DNA from 4 places in the Sphingomonas sp. SKA58 genome. Region 3 is predicted to be linked to each of the others. Evidence: predicted binding sites of a transcription regulator. Region 3 holds the regulator's gene; each other region holds the start of a gene.

Region 1 (4,093 bases), on a different contig from region 3:
CTGACGACGAGCCCGCTATCCTGTTCACTCCGTTTAACACCGTGCGGGCTGGCCCACGCACATAGCCTCCCGAGGTCACAACCGCCGCTGCCGCTGCCCGTAGCGCAGCGGTCGACACGTTCGAGCGATTTGCGTGGCTTGCACCCACCAGCGCGCCACTCGACTGGGGCCAAAGTTGGGATTTTGCGGACGCAATCGCCATCGTGGCGGGAAAGGCCACCGGGCGAAATGCGGCGGCCCGATCCGGCGATTGCCAACGGTAAAAGGCCCGCAGCGCGGGGGGCGCGGCGGGCCTTTTCGGTGCGTGATGCGCCAGGCGGGCGAGTCATGTGCGAACGGCGCGCCGGTTGATCCGGCCAGCGCGCCTGTCCGGCTTATTCGCCATCATCCTCCGCATCGGGTCCGGTCATCATCCCGTCGGCCACTTCCTCGGTCTTGCCGCGGATCGCCTTTTCCAGCCGATCGGCCAGTTCGGGATGCTCTTTCAGATAGGTCTTGGCATTTTCACGACCCTGACCAATGCGGATCGAGTCATAGGAGAACCAGGCGCCGGATTTCTCCACCAGCCCGGCCTTCACGCCAATGTCGAGCAGTTCGCCGATCTTGGAAATGCCCTCGCCATACATGATGTCGAATTCGACCTGCTTGAACGGCGGGGCGACCTTATTCTTGACCACCTTCACGCGGGTCGCATTGCCGACAATATCGTCGCGATCCTTGATCTGGCCGGTACGGCGGATGTCGAGTCGGACCGAGGCGTAGAATTTGAGCGCATTGCCGCCGGTCGTGGTTTCCGGATTGCCGTACATCACGCCAATCTTCATGCGCACCTGGTTGATGAAGATCACCATGCATTTGGAGCGGGAAATGGAGCCGGTCAGCTTACGCAGCGCCTGGCTCATCAGCCGCGCCTGCAAACCGACATGGCTGTCGCCCATCTCGCCCTCAATCTCCGCCCGCGGCACCAGCGCGGCGACCGAATCGATCACCAATATGTCGATCGCGTTCGACCGCACCAGTGTGTCGACGATTTCCAGCGCCTGTTCGCCCGTATCGGGCTGCGACACGATCAGTTCGTCGATATCGACGCCCAGCTTCTTGGCATAGGCCGGGTCCAGCGCATGTTCGGCGTCGACGAACGCGGCCGTTCCGCCCGCCTTCTGCGCTTCGGCGATGGCATGCAGCGTCAGCGTCGTCTTGCCCGAGCTTTCCGGCCCGTAAATCTCGATGATGCGGCCCTTGGGCAGGCCGCCAATGCCCAGCGCGATATCGAGCCCCAGCGATCCGGTCGAAATGGATTCGATCTCGATCTTTTCGCGCGACCCCAGCTTCATCGCCGAGCCCTTGCCAAAAGCGCGGTCGATCTGGGCGAGCGCGGCATCCAATGCTTTTTGTCTGTCCATATTCCCCGTCTTCTTGGAATCGATAAGTTGCAGCATTGCGGTCATCGGCCCATCCCCTGTCAAGCGGATCGCGCCGAATCTGCCGGCGCTGGACAATGATGTATCCCATTTGTTCTCATGGAACAAGGGGGGAACGGAATTTTCCTATCGGCCGGAAAAATCCCGCCTCAATCGCCTACAATCCGGCCGAGCACCCGCTCCACCGCACCCACGGTGAAGGGCTTGGCGAGCGTCGGCCGATCGGCATGGGCGGGCGGCAGGTCGTCGGCCATGCCCCCGGTCGCAAAGGCGAAGGGAATCCCCGCCTGCGCCAATATGTCGGCGATCGGCCAGCTTTTCTCGCCCTGCAAATTGCAATCGAGCAGCGCGCCGTCAAAGCCGCCGCGGCGGGCCTGCTCACATCCTTCATCCACCGTCGCGACCAGCGCGTGCAGCCGATAGCCGAGTGCGTCGAGATAATCCTCAAGCATCATGCCGATCATCGCTTCATCTTCGACGACGAGGATGGATTTTGCGTCCGACATGCCTGTTTCCTTTGTTCGACCGGGGCTTCGCTAGCCCAATGGCGCGCGCTTGCCCAGCCCCCACGCCGTGATCGGGCGCAAGATCATTCGGCGGCGGGTTGCATCGCCATGGTGTCGCGCGCTGCCTGCGCCAACTGGTTGACGGAAAAGGGCTTGGGCAGGAAGGCGACATTGGCGATGTCGATCGACTTGCGCAGCTGTTCCTCGGCATAGCCGGACATGAACAGCACGGGCAGGTGCGGATGACTGACGCGCGCCCGCGCCACCATCGCCGGACCATCCATATTGGGCATGACCACGTCGGAAATCAGCAGGTCGATGCCGTCATGGGCGGCCAGCACCTCCAGCCCCTGTTCGCCGTCATTGGCGGTCAGCACCGTATAGCCCTGCCGTGTCAGCGCCCGTTCGGCGACCGCGCGGACCATATCCTCGTCCTCGACCAGCAATATGGTGCCCGATCCCCAGGTTTCGGCGCGTTTCACCGGCTCGCGTACCGGCGTCTCCTGCTGCGCGTCGGCACCGGCATAGACGGGCAGGTAGATGACGAAGCTAGCGCCCCGGCCCAGTTCGGATTCGGCAAAGATATAGCCGCCCGACTGCTTGACGATGCCATAGACGGTGGAGAGGCCCAGACCCGTGCCCTTGCCCAGTTCCTTGGTGGTGAAAAAGGGTTCGAAAATCTTCGCCAATATGTCGGGCGGAATGCCCAGGCCCGTGTCCGACACGCGCAGTGCGGTATAGTCACTGATGGGCAGGATCTGCTGGCGCATCTCGCGCGCCTTCGCGGCGGGCACGGCATAGGTCTGGATGTTGAGCGTGCCGCCTTCGGGCATGGCGTCGCGCGCGTTGACGGCCAGGTTGACGATCACCTGTTCCAGCTGCCCGGGATCGGCGCGCACCGCGCCCAGATTGCGACCATGGCTGACCTCCAGCCGGACATTTTCGCCCAGCAGCCGCTTGAGCAGGTTCGACACGTCCGACACGATATCGGGCAACTGCAATATCTGCGGCCGCAATGTCTGCTGCCGGGAAAAGGCAAGCAATTGCCGCGTCAGCCCCGCCGCGCGGTTGCTGTTCGACTTAACCTGCTGGATATCGTCATAATCGCTGTCGCCCGGCACATGGCGCATCAGCATCAGGTCGCAATGGCCGATGATGGCGGTCAGGATATTGTTGAAATCATGCGCCACGCCGCCGGCCAGCTGGCCGATCGCCTGCATCTTGGTCGCCTGCGCCACCTGCCGCTTGAGCTTGCTTTCCTCGCTATTGTCCTTGAGCGACAAAAGCACCGCCGCCTCGCCCAGGCCGCGCACGCCCGCCAGGCTGAGCGCGGTCGGTTCGTCGGGCTGGTCGCGCATGCGCACCACGATGTCGCCCGACATTTGCGGGCCGACGGCAAAGCGCCGCACCGCGTCCGCCACCGCCGCCTGATCCTCCCGCGCGACCAGATCGCCCGGATAGCTCGGCTTGTCGCCAGACTTGAGGCCCGCGGCGCGTGCGAACGCCTTGTTGACGAACAGGATGCGCCCGTCGCGGTCCGCCATCGCCAGGCCAAAGGGCAGCAGAGACAGCAGGGTTTCGATATAGGACAGCGCCGACGTGCCGCCCCCGCCGGTCGGCTCGTCGATCAGCAGCAACAGCATCGGCCCGTCCTGCACCGTCGCCTGCGTGGCGCCGGGCTGGCTCGCGCGGCGCAGCGGCACCTGGAGCAGGCGCAGCGGCAGGCCGCCATTTTCCTCGCGCGCCAAGAACAGCCGGCCCTTGTCGTCCACCCGCATATGCGCGGCAAAGTCGCGACCGGTGATATTGGCGTCGATGCGTCCCGCCGCGCGCAGCAGAAAGGCGCCATTGGCGGCGCGAATGCGCCCCTCTCCGCCGATCATCGCCGCCATGATGCCCGCTTCGCCCAGTTGTCGCCCGGCCTCCCCGGTCAGGAAGCGATGCACGTCGTCCAGCGCGCTGGGCTGGCGCACGGGGGTGAAGCGCCAGAGCAGATAATCCTCGGTCCGGCCAGTGCGGGCAATGTCGACATCCAGCCGCAGCGCCCCCATCGCCAGCCCCTCCAGCTTGCCGTCGCCGTCGCGCCAGGCCGCGCGCGCAGCCTGCGACAGGCTTTCGGTCAGGCCCGCGTCATTGCTGACGCCCGGTGGGGTGGGATAGCCGGGA
Region 2 (4,093 bases), on a different contig from region 3:
GGTTGCGCGCGGCGCGTTCCCATAATTCCATATCTGCTTCCAGCGCGGCGGTGACGAAATTGTCCCCGGGCACATACATGATGACGAAGTCGGGTGCCTTGGCGAACTGTTCCCAATAGGCCTTGCGCCCCAGCGCATCGGCATGGGTGCGCACGGCGCGGGCGTGGTCGACGAGGAATCGCTCGCGGGTCGGGCCGTCGACCGATTCGACGGCGTTGAGATAGGCTTCGAGCGAGCATTTGACATCGACCACCAGTTGCTGGTCGCCGGGCAGGCGGATGATGAAGTCGGGGCGCAGCCGGCCGTCTTCCACCGTGACCGATACTTCCTCCTGGAAATCGACGAAGGGAGACAGGCCGGCGGTTTCGATGAGGTTCTTGAACTGCTGTTCGCCCCAGCGGCCACGCGTCTTGGGCGCAGCGCGTAGCGCGTTGACGAGCTTGGCGGTTTCCTCGCGCACCTGCCCCTGGCCCGCATGGACCATGGCGATCGCCTCGCGCAATTCGGCATAGCTGCCGACCCGGTCCTTTTCGACGCGCGCCAACCCTTCTTCATAGCGTTTGAGCGTGGTTTCGACCGGCGAAAGCAGGGTCTTGAGCTGGGCCTCGCTTTTTTCATGGGCCTGGGCGAAACGCTGGTCGGCGCGGGTAAGGAACTGGGTCTGGGCGGTTTCGAGCAGGCGGCCGCCAATTTCGCTGAACTGGGCGGACAGTTGGTCCTTGGCGTCCTTGAGCGCGGTGATCTGCTGTTCAAAGGCGCGAGTGCGCGCCTGAATGTCGGACTGAAGTGCAGCGAGGTCGCGCAGCGCGACTTCGCGTTCGGCCTGGACGGTTTGCAGCCGATCGGCAGCGACGGCCTGGACCTGGTCCAGTCGCTGGGCAGCGGCGATGTGCGCCTCTTCATGCCGGGCGATCTGCACTGCGGCCTGGGCGACGCGTTCCTTCTCCACCGCCAATTCCGCGATGGCGGAGTTGCGCTGGACAGTCGCGGTTTCGAGCCGGGCGGCAAGGTCCGCCCGTTCGGCAGCGAGGGGCGCGGTGGAGCGGGTGCGGAGCAGCCAGCCGACGCCCAGGCCGAGCAGAAGCGCGAGGATCAGGAATAAAGCGGCCGGGCTGTCCATGAAGGGTCCTTTTTGGAACGAAACAGGAACCTAGCGGGATGGCTGGCGTGCCGCAAGAGTGACAGCAACAGAGACATATGCAAGGATAGTGCAAAAGGTTAGTTAGCTACCTAATTATAGGAGATTGGTGCGCGCCATTTCCTCTGCGGCGGATCAATGAAAGTCGCGGGACTTGGGCAGGATGCGCACGTCGCGGGGATGGCCACCGGTACGGGGATGCTGGGGGTGGAGAAATTCGTCGGCGCGCGACAGGGTGATGCGTGGACGCAGCGTTTCACTGAGGCGATCAAATTCGGTGGTGCGGTCATGGACTTGGGCGGCCATCAGATGGACGACGCCTTCGCGGCTGCGCTGGATTTCCCCTTCCACCAGCATCAGCCGGCTGGCCATGACCGGGCGGCGCTGCATTTCGAACAGGCGCGCCCAAAGCAGGATATTGGCGATGCCGGTTTCATCCTCGATGGTGATGAAGACGGCATTGCCCTTGCCCGGCCGCTGGCGCACCAGCACCACGCCCGCGACCCTGACCTTCGCGCCATTTTTCGCCGCGCCCGCCTGCGCGCAGCTGAGCACGCCTTCGGCGGCGAAGACGGGGCGCAGGAACTGCATGGGATGCCCCTTCAGCGACAGGCGCGTCATGGCGTAATCGGTCGTCACCTGTTCGGCGAGCGGCATGGCGGGCAGTTGGGCATCAGGCTCCGCGCCCAGTTCGCGCGCATCGCCCTGCCGCTGGCGCGCGGCGGCAAACAGGGGCAGCTCGTCCGAAGGCGTGCGCCGCGCCTCCCACAAAGCGGCGCGCCGGTCCTGCCCCAGCGAGCGACAGGCGTCGGCATCGGCGAGCAGCCGTAGCGCCCGCGCCGGCAGCCCTGCGCGCCGGGCGAGATCCTCCATATTGGTGAACAGGCCGCCATCCGCGCGCGCCGCGACCAGTTGCGTCGCCCAACTTTCGCGAAACCCGTCGACCTGACGAAAGCCCAGGCGCAGCGCCAACGCCCGCCCCGCCCCTTCGCCCCGGTCGCTTCGGCGCGAGCGCAACAGTGGTTCGAGATGATTGTCCCACCGGCTCATATTCACGTCGACACCATGGATGGTGACGCCGTGCTCGCGCGCGTCGCGCACCAGCTGCGCGGGCGCGTAAAAGCCCATCGGCTGGGAATTGAGCAGGGCGCAGGCGAACACGGCGGGCTGGTGGCATTTGATCCAGGCCGAAACATAGACGAGCCGCGCGAAGGAGAGCGCATGGCTTTCGGGGAAGCCATAGCTGCCAAACCCTTCGATCTGGCTGTAGCAGCGTTCGGCGAAATCGCGCTTGTAGCCACGCCTCACCATGCCGCCGATCATCTTTTCCCGGAACTTGTCCATGCCGCCGACATGGCGGAAGGTCGCCATCGACCGGCGCAGCTGGTTCGCTTGCGACGGGGTGAATTCAGCCGCGACGATGGCGAGCTTCATCGCCTGTTCCTGGAACAGCGGCACGCCATAGGTCTGTTTCAGCAGATCGCGCAGTTCATTGGGATTGTGCGGCGGATCGGGCGAGGGAAATTCGGGTTTTTCCAGTCCCGCGCGGCGGCGCAGATAGGGGTGGACCATGTCCCCTTCGATCGGGCCGGGACGCACGATCGCGACCTGGACCGTGAGGTCGTACAGTTCGCGCGGGCGCAAGCGCGGCAGCATGTTGATCTGGGCGCGGCTTTCCACCTGGAACACGCCGATGCTGTCGCCCCGGCACAGCATGTCGTATACGGCCGGATCATCGGCATTAAGGTCCACCACCAGCTGGTGATCGCCCAGCCCATGGTCGCGCATCAGGTCGAACGCCTTGCGGATGCAGGTGAGCATGCCGAGCGCCAGCACATCGACCTTCATCAGGCCGAGCGCGTCAATATCATCCTTGTCCCATTCGATGAAGCTGCGGTCGGCCATGGCGGCATGATGAAGCGGCACGGTTTCATCGAGCCGGTTCTGGGTGAGGATGAAGCCGCCGACATGCTGTGACAGATGGCGGGGAAAGGGCGCTTCAAGCAATTGCCCCACCAGTTCGCGCAGGCGCACGATCTGCGGATTGGCAAGATCGAAGCCCGCTTCGCTGATCCGCTGTTCGTTCATGTCGCGCGCATAGCTGCCCCAGATGGTGCTGGAGAGGCGGGTGACGATATCGTCGGACAGGCCCAGCACCTTGGCCACTTCGCGGATCGCGCTGCGCGAGCGATAATGAATGACGGTCGCGGCGATGCCGGCGCGATGGCGACCATAGCGATCATAGATATATTGCATCACCTCTTCGCGCCGCTCATGTTCGAAATCGACGTCGATGTCGGGCGGTTCGTCCCGTTCCTCCGACACGAAGCGGGAAAAGAGCAGGTCATGCTTCTGCGGATCGACGGAAGTGACGCCGAGCAGGAAGCAGACCATCGAATTGGCGGCGGACCCGCGCCCCTGGCACAAGATACCCTTCGTCCGGGCGAAGGCGACGATGTCGTAGACGGTGAGGAAATAATAGGCATAGCGCTGCCTGGCGATCAGGGAGAATTCCTCGTCCAGCAGCTGGCGCACCTGATAGGGGATATGCGGGCCGTAGCGGGCGTGGGCGGCGCTGAGCGTCAGTTCCTCCAGCCATTGCTGCGCGGTCCAGCCTTCGGGCACGGGTTCGTGCGGATATTCATAGCGCAGCTGGTCGAGCGAGAAACGGATTCGACGCAGAAAAACAGCGGTCTGCGCCACCGCGTCGGGACAGGCGCGGTACAGGCGCGCGATTTCCGCGGGATCGTGGAGATGGCGTTCGGCATTGGCCTCCAGCCGCCGCCCCGCCTTCCCGATCGTGGTGCCGGCGCGGATGCAGGTCAGCACATCCTGAAGCGGGCGCTGCGCGGGGCTGGCATAGAGTGCGTCCATGGTGGCGAGCAGCGGCACCCCGGCCCGGTCCGACAGGCGCTGGAAGCGGGCCAGCCGCCGCGCGTCGCGGCCGTCGCGACG
Region 3 (4,093 bases):
TCGCCATGGCCGATCATGGCGTCCGCTGTTTTCTGGTAGGGGAAACATTGATGCGACAGGCCGATGTCGAATCCGCCACGCGTACCTTGTTGACCGGGGCATGAGCGGCCTCACCCATCTCGACGCCGACGGCTCTGCCCGCATGGTCGACGTGTCGGCCAAGGCCGTCACTGCGCGCGAAGCCATCGCCGCAGGTCGGATCGACATGAGCGATGAGGCTGCGCGGGCCATCGCAGAGGGCCTGGTCAAAAAAGGCGATGTGCTGGCGGTCGCACGTGTGGCGGGCATCATGGCGGCAAAAAAGACCGCCGACCTTATCCCGCTGTGCCATCCGATCGCGCTCAGCGCAGTGACCGTAGATTTTACGCTCGACGATCATGGCGTCACGGTCGAGGCGACAGCACGAACGGCGGGCCAAACCGGCGTGGAGATGGAGGCGCTGACGGCCGCCTCGGTCGCCCTCCTCACTATCTATGACATGGCCAAGGCGCTGGACAAGGCGATGGTCATCCGCGACGTCAGGCTGAGGGCGAAGACCGGCGGCAAGTCGGGCGATTGGCGGCGACCGGAATGAGCCTGCTGCCGGTCGCAGAGGCGCAGGCCCGCTTGTTCGCTCTTGCAGAACCGCTGTCGGCGGAGACGGTGCCGATCGGCGAGGCTGTCGGCCGCTGGCTGGCGCAGGATCTGATTGCCTTGCGCGACCAGCCCTGGGCCGATCTGTCGGCGATGGATGGTTATGCGGTGCGCGCGGCCGAGCATCCGGGGCCTTGGCGCGTGACGGGGGAAAGCACAGCCGGCGGCGCGACGCCCGCGCCGCTTTCGGCAGGAGCGGCCTTGCGCATCTTTACTGGAGCGCCCGTGCCGCCCGGGGCCGACGCCATCCTGATCCAGGAAAACGCCACACGCGATGGCGACTTGCTCATGGCTAGCGGAGATCCCTTGCCGGTCGGTCGCCACATCCGTGCGCGGGCATCCGATTTTGCGCGCGGAACCCAATTGCTGAACAATGGTGCGCGCCTGGGCGCTGCTCAGGTTGCGCTCGCGGTCCTTGGCGGCCATGGCCGCGTGGCGGTGCATCGCCGTCCCCGCGTGGCACTGCTGTCGACCGGCAACGAACTGGTGCCGCCGGGGGCCGACACGCCGCCCGGCATGCTGCCCTCTTCCAATGCACCCATGCTGGCCGCGCTGCTCGCCGACCTGCCGTGCGACGTGATGGACCTTGGCATCGTTTCGGACGATCTCGACGCCATGACAGCCGCTTTTGTCCGTGCGACGCAGGCGGACATCATCGTATCAACGGGGGGAGCGTCCGTTGGCGACCATGACCTGGTTCGTCCCGCTTTTGCGGCGGCGGGCGGCACGCTCGACTTCTGGAAGATCCGCATGCGGCCGGGCAAGCCGCTGATGGCTGGAACGCTGGACAAATCCTTGTTTCTCGGCCTTCCCGGCAATCCGGTGTCGGCGTTCGTGACGGGCGCATTGTTCCTGCTTCCCCTGGTGCGCCATCTCTCGGGCGCTGCGCGCCCGCTGCCCTTCCTTACGGACGCCGCGCTGGCTTCGCCCCTGCCCGCGACCGGGGATCGTGACGACTATCTGCGCGCATGGCGTGGAATCGACGGCGTCGTGTCGGTGACGTCCCAGGACAGCGCCGCCACCGCCGCGATGGCGAAGGCGGATTGCCTGATCCTGCGCCCCGCCCAATCCCCGCCCGCCCAGCCCGGCGATCGCGTCACAATTCTTCCTCTTTGAATTGGTGATCCACATGACTGTGTCGTCAAGGTTTGCGGCGCTTGACTAATCTCCATGTGTTTCCTATGCGTTCCTTATTCGTTCCAAAGAAGGATCGCAGCGATGTTGACGCCCAAGCAGCAGGAATTGCTGAGCTTCATTCACGACCGTCTGGAAGAAGGCGGCGTTTCGCCTTCGTTCGAGGAGATGAAGGACGCGCTCGACCTGCGATCCAAATCCGGCATCCATCGTCTGATCAACGCGCTGGAAGAGCGTGGCTTCATCCGGCGCTTGCCCAATCGCGCCCGCGCGCTTGAAGTGTTGAAGCTTCCCGACGCGATGCATCGCGCCCCTGTCCCGCCGGTCGCCCTGGCGGCGAAGGCGGCGGCACCCATTCCGATCGCAGCCAATGATGTTCTGGAAATTCCTTTGCATGGCCGGATCGCGGCTGGCGTCCCGATCGAGGCGATGGAGGGGCAGGCGATGTTGTCTGTTCCAGCCGCCTTGCTTGGCTCGGGTGATCATTATGCGTTGGAAGTGTCCGGCGACTCTATGGTCGAGGCGGGCATTCTCGATGGTGATTTCGCGCTCATCCAACGCACCGATGTCGCGCGTGAGGGACAGATCGTCGTCGCCCTGATCGACGACAATGAAGCCACGCTCAAATATTTCCGACGCGACGGTGCGCGGGTGCGGCTGGACCCGGCAAACCCGGCTTACGAACCGCAGGTTTACGATCCGCGTCAGGTGCGTATTCAGGGCAAGCTCGCGGGCCTGTTGCGCCGCTATAACTGACGGGAAGGACGGCGTTTTCGCATCCGGGACTTGACGATCCAGGGATGCGCATCGCCTGGCCGATGAACGGTGTGAACTTCGCCTTCTTCCAGGCTGATCGACAGGCCACCCGTTCGCGCTAGGAGCTGGCGGTCGATTCGCAACCAGCGCGGGCGGCACCATAGCGGAAGGCGACGATCGCTGATCACGATATCAGCGCGTGCGCAAGCCGGTGCAAAGGCCGGCCGGTCGATCAGCATGTCACTGCGCGTCAGCAGCAAACGCCATGTCCGCCCAGCCGGATCGTGCATGTCCAGGGCGCAAAGGTCAGTAGAACAACGCGCCATCGGCAGGTCCGCAATAGCGCTGAGGTCGCCTTCGTAACCGGCGCTTTCCGACAGCGTATCACGAACATAGTCCCCCGCCCGATCGCGCAGGATCGCCATGCCGCTCCCGGATCGGACCGCAACATGACGCCCATCCCCCGTCACCAGCAGATCGGGCGGGGCCGCGACCAGCACCAAAGCGACGCCGACAAGGACCGGCGGCAAACCAAGCCATCTCCATCGCGTGCGCCAGAGGAGGCACCAGAGCAGCCCGACGATGACCAAGGCAAACAGCACCGGTCGCATGGCCGGCGCCAGCAGCGTCGCCAAGGGGCTTGCGGCCACTCCATGGGCAACGGCCAGCAACAGATCGAGCGCATGGCCCGTCAGCCACCAGAAGGGCGCGCCCAGTCCGACCAGGTCGAACAGCAGCGCCAGCACCTCCAATGGCATGACGACAAAGGTCGTGAGCGGAATGGCGATCAGATTGGCAAACGCCCCCAGCAGGCCGGCCTTGTGAAAATGAAACAAAGCAATCGGCATCAACACCAATTCAACGACCAGCCCCGTCGCCAGCGTCACCGCCAACGCCCGCGTCAGTTTCCACGACCAATTCTCTTCTCGTGCGGCGGCGAAGGCGCGAAATCGAGGATGCTCAGCCAATGCGACGATCGCCGTCACCGCCGCGAAACTCATTTGAAAACTCGGTCCGACGAGCGATTCCGGCCAGAGGAACAGGACGATCAGCGCGCCCGTGGCCACCAGCCGCAGTGTGATCGCGTCGCGGCCCAACGCGAGCCCGCCCAGAACAAGCAGGGCGGCAATACAGGATCTCACCGTAGGCACCTCGGCGCCGGTCAGCCAGGTATAACCGATACCAACCAAGGCGCCCCCACCCGCTGCGATCAGCATGAGCGGCCAGTCGAGCGCGGCCCTGCGGCTAAGCGCCATCACCCGCATCAAGAGGAAAATCGCCGCGCCGATCAATGCGGTGACATGCAAGCCACTGATCGACAGCAGATGCGCGAGGCCGCTACGCCGCATCGCTTCGGCATCGGCATCACTGATCGCCCCCTGATCGCCGGTGGCTAGCGCCGCAGCTATGCCTTCAGCCGGCCCTTCGACCTGATCCACTATATGTGCAAACAACCGTGCGCGTAGCGGTGGAGTTTCGCGCGTCGGCGCCAGCACCCTGATCGGCCTCAACGCCTTTCCCGTCGCGCCAATACCCTGGAAATAGGCTCGCGCCGCGAAATCGTATGCGC
Region 4 (4,093 bases), 580 kb from region 3:
CAAGAATAGTCCCCCATTGGACTAGCCTGGTCATCCCATCGGTTCAATCCAACGCCGCCGATAACTGCGGCGCATAAGCCGCTTTCCGGAGGATTCGAAGCAGCCTGTTCCATATCCAATGCAACCTGTGCTGAAGGGGGTCTGGAATTTGCCCAATCGGTCTGAGACAATTACTCCCGGTCTTGCAGGGAAGCATTACAATGGACTTCAGAGTAATTGAGGAATGGCTGTCTGATGCGCCTGAACGGCACGCGATGCCGAAGGAACAACAGAATGCCACGACGGCTGCCATAGGCGCTGCGGCGAAGACAGCCGCGGCTTCCGGCGTTGAAGCGTTCGATTTGGCGCGGCTGGAGATGGCCACCGGCCCTCAGGCGGAAGAGTATCGCCCTTTCCGGACTTTGACGCTTGCTGAGTTGGTCCGCGCCGCCGCTGAAATTCGGACCGTTCAGGACAAGCTTCGCTACCGCGACGATACGATCGCTGTTGATCCAGCCCTTGAACGCGCGGTCCTGACCCTTGGCGATGCCGGGATGCCTCTCAACGAGCACCGGTTTGCGGCGACCGAACGCGCCTTTGTCCGTGCGGAAATCTACGAGGCGGCGAATGGGGCCCTCTCGCCAAATGAAAAAGCCCGGATGATCCTCTACGACGTCGCCACTCAGGAAGAGGCGCGTGGCCTCGAACTGATCGGCCGAGGCGGAGTCCTAAGCGTCAGCCGAGGCATGGCGATCGCCAAGCCCGCTCAGGAGCTCGTATCCAGCATGGGCATCCGAACACTGGAAAAGGACGGCCTGGGTCAAAAGGACATCACGATGGCAGCCGTCGGCCGTTATGAGCGAGTGTCAGAATTCCATCGAGCCGGGATCGATTTAGGGGCTACTTTAGCGCGAGCCGGTGGCCCTGGCGCCGCAGCATTAGATGCGCGGTTGGAACGCCTTGCTTCTCAAGCGCCAGAGCCGGTGCCCAATGGCCTCGATCGGGAATCTGAAATCACCGGGGGCGATGCGGAGGGAACCTACCTATCTGAGGCAGTTACTCGCGGGATCGCTTCGCAGGCGAGCGACATCAAGTTCGAATTAGCCATCAAGCCGAAAGGCCGCACAGATCCAGATGCAAGCGAACAGCACAGCTTTGCTATGCCTCGCGGTCGAGGCCGCGATTAAAGGCGCAATGGCGCGCGACCAGATGATCATTGAGGCCCCGCGCGCCGACGTCGTCATGCTTGGAAACACACTTCGCTAATGTTCGCGTAATGAAATGAGGATTCGAAATGCCCGATGAAACCATGATCTTCGGCGTCAGCGAAGAGGGCCCGAATGGCGATGCACTGGGCTTCATCGATCTAACCAAGCTGCATGTCGGAAATAAGGCTCATGACGCCTACCGCGCAGCCGTTCTCGAAGCCGCGCAACAGCGACGGGAGAAGGGATTTGGCTGCGCCTATCTTCCACATGAGGGCATGCTGCTACTCATGCATGAGGTTCCAGGTGAGGCGAAGGTGCCTGACGCCGCCATGCCATTCACGATCCACGGCTTCGCGTCTCTCCTTTCCGACGACTGACAGGAATAGGCACGTCCTCAGCGTAACCTGTCGCCGCACCGGGATGAGGGACCGCCCCCCCTTTCGGCTAGTCCAAGCCCATCCATCAACTTCGTTAGCCGAAGAACAGGCTCTTGCTATGTTCTCTTTTTGTTCGCATATTGCCGGACATGACACAGCCCGATTCTCTCTGGCTCGCGCAGAGCCTTCTGAACGCCCCTGGGTGGGCACGAGTGGCACTGACGGCGCCGAACGAACGGTTGCGGGAGCAAGCCGCTGTAGAACTGGCCCAAACAATTATCGTGGCCATGGAACGTCAGCCGCCTCACTTTGATCGCAGGCAGATGACCCTTCCCCTCTGACGTGGGGGCGAACGTCCCCCTGCGGAACCTCGGCGATTATGCCCACCGAAACGTCAATCTTTTCATCATCTGCAGATGCGGCCACTCAGGAGTAATCGATGCTGACAAACTCAACCGCTGGTTCCTCGCGCATTGCTGGAACACCGCTATGGAAACCGTCGGATCGCACCTGCGCTGCACGCTCTGTCGGGGACAGCCTGAACGATTTGCTCCAACGCCTCGACAACCGGACCGGCCTAACTGGATGAACAGTGAAGCAAGCTGGAAACGGCTGGTTCGGCGCCTGCGCGATTAGTGGCGAAATTCGCAAGTGCCTGGCAGCAGATCAAGCTGCAGGGGATTCTGTTTTGTCGTCCAATGCGTTGTCATGCGCACTATGTAGCGCTGTGTATGACGCGTCTCGCTCACTGGGATTTACCCGTCCTTCAAAACAGGCGATTTCCCGGTGTGTTTCGCCGAACACGTCCTGAAAATCTGCCACAACCTTTATCGTGATCGCGATAAAGGTAGCCTTCTCGAGCAGGGCCGCAACGCCATCCTGAGAACGCAATCCAAGCGGAGATGATGTCCAGGAATCCGCCGAAGGTATGTCCTGCCGCCAGTGAGATCTTTCCAGGTCTGGTTCATCGCCAAGCATCATGCCGCGCTGAGTGTTATCGCCATAAACAGCGACAATATGTGCGTTGTATAGCCAGCGTAACCGGCGCGCAGGCGATGCGCCAGAATTCTGGAAAGTTACCTTGGCAGTCAGATCGCCCAGCTCACTAAGCTTTGCCTCCACCGACTGAACCACGACATATGCGCGGGCCTGCGCCCGCCCATATTCCATAGCTATGCGGTTCGCATCGGTGGCTATCCCGATCGTGCGCTGCCCTTGTTTGAAGGCGCTGATCAATCCCAACAGCGCCGCGCTGCTAGCGCAAAGCGAGCCAACCGCGATCAGCAGACTCCATTGCGCTGTCAATGTCGCCTGCTCAGTAGCAACTGCTGAACGCAGAGCGATACAATCCGCCATCGGTCCTTTCTTTGGCAAATTTCGACAGATCTCCGACATATCGTCAGAAGCCGACGGGATATAATGACCCGCCAGAAAACCAATCCCGATGGCAAGCGTTAGCGCGAATGTCATAACCAGGATTGAAACAATCCATTCGCGTTGAAACGACTTAGTCTGTCTCATTCGGCATAATTTCCCTAGCGATGAGCGTGCGCAATAAGAGAGATATGGACATGCCGTCCGCTGAAATCGATCTCTAAAAGGTGCCGCCGATGGTCGCAGGGCTCCAACGGTTCAATTCCGGGCTTGATCAGAAGATCCGACTTCCTGCTGGATACCGTTGCCGTCGGATTTTCATGACGACAGAAATATGGGCGCGGCCAATCGACCGCGCCCATCACTTCTCACTTCAGCTTATGGTTCGCCGAAACGAAGGTGCCGTCCGGCTTCAACGCAACGTACAACAGCTTGCGAGCTTCCGGTTCAGCGTCGTTGCGGAAGATCACCACATCCTGACGGGCGCCCTGAACGGTACGCGACTTCGTTTCTACGAACTTCGCCTTTGACCAGCTCGCCGGCAATGTGCCCTTGGTGATGAGCTTGATGACATTGTCCTTCGCCACCTGCTGAACAGGACGATCCTGCTCTTCTTCATCATGATTGCCATGCGCCATCACCGGGGACACGGGAGCGAGAACAACGGCAGCTGCGATAATGAATTTACGCATCAGATTTTCCTTCTCTCATTATGAGTTGGGTCAGGGCTTGGCTGCGAAGGCGGAAAAGCCACCGGTCGCAGATGCAGTGATGGTGACAGGCTCGCTGGTCTTGTTCTTCCAGTACCAGCCATGCGTACCGTCGAAGGGGGCTGTGAAAGATCCGCTTTCACCGGCCGACGTGCCCTTCTCGTAGCTGGTGTATTCGCCTTCAGCCGCGTTGAATTCCTCGCCATGCAATTCGTAGCGGATCTTCGCGCCATCGGTTTTCCAAGCGTAGCGCATCGCGCTGCCGGCGGTCATTACTGCCTTAATCTCGCGCCCTTCGTTGGGCTTGAGCGTAATGACGACCTGGACCGGTTCACCCGGGGCAGCCACGGCCGGCTTGGACGCCATTGGCGTAGCCTGTGCGGACGACGCCACTGGCGCGGCATCATGCTCAGCCTGCTTCATCTCGCCCATCGGAGTGAGACCG

Evidence for each region. The regulator LexA, encoded in region 3, represses DNA repair genes until DNA is damaged. The targets are predictions, from matches to a motif close to GTTCCNCNCTTGTTCT.
Region 1: a site for LexA is predicted at 1,523-1,538, ahead of recA (recombinase RecA). Genes of this name have one in related genera too.
Region 2: a site for LexA is predicted at 1,135-1,150, ahead of rmuC (DNA recombination protein RmuC). Genes of this name have one in related genera too.
Region 4: a site for LexA is predicted at 1,685-1,700, ahead of SKA58_RS20250 (DUF6771 family protein). Genes of this name have one in related genera too.

What each region holds. Positions count from the first base shown of each region.
Region 1 covers NZ_CH959307.1:1,061,441-1,065,533, reverse strand. The annotation lists gene recA (recombinase RecA) at 375-1,448, opposite strand; gene SKA58_RS14580 (sensory transduction regulatory protein) at 1,571-1,927, opposite strand; gene SKA58_RS14575 (hybrid sensor histidine kinase/response regulator) at 2,011-4,093, opposite strand, start outside.
Region 2 covers NZ_CH959307.1:1,048,880-1,052,972, forward strand. The annotation lists gene rmuC (DNA recombination protein RmuC) at 1-1,120, opposite strand, end outside; gene SKA58_RS14535 (error-prone DNA polymerase) at 1,274-4,093, opposite strand, start outside.
Region 3 covers NZ_CH959306.1:1,350,530-1,354,622, forward strand. The annotation lists gene trpC (indole-3-glycerol phosphate synthase TrpC) at 1-104, shown strand, start outside; gene moaC (cyclic pyranopterin monophosphate synthase MoaC) at 101-574, shown strand; gene SKA58_RS07065 (molybdopterin molybdotransferase MoeA) at 571-1,749, shown strand; gene lexA (transcriptional repressor LexA) at 1,852-2,523, shown strand; gene SKA58_RS07075 (ComEC/Rec2 family competence protein) at 2,514-4,093, opposite strand, start outside.
Region 4 covers NZ_CH959306.1:771,989-776,081, reverse strand. The annotation lists gene SKA58_RS04210 (hypothetical protein) at 201-1,166, shown strand; gene SKA58_RS04205 (hypothetical protein) at 1,274-1,564, shown strand; gene SKA58_RS20250 (DUF6771 family protein) at 1,714-1,905, shown strand; gene SKA58_RS04195 (hypothetical protein) at 2,231-3,085, opposite strand; gene SKA58_RS04190 (DUF6488 family protein) at 3,307-3,630, opposite strand; gene SKA58_RS04185 (hypothetical protein) at 3,661-4,093, opposite strand, start outside.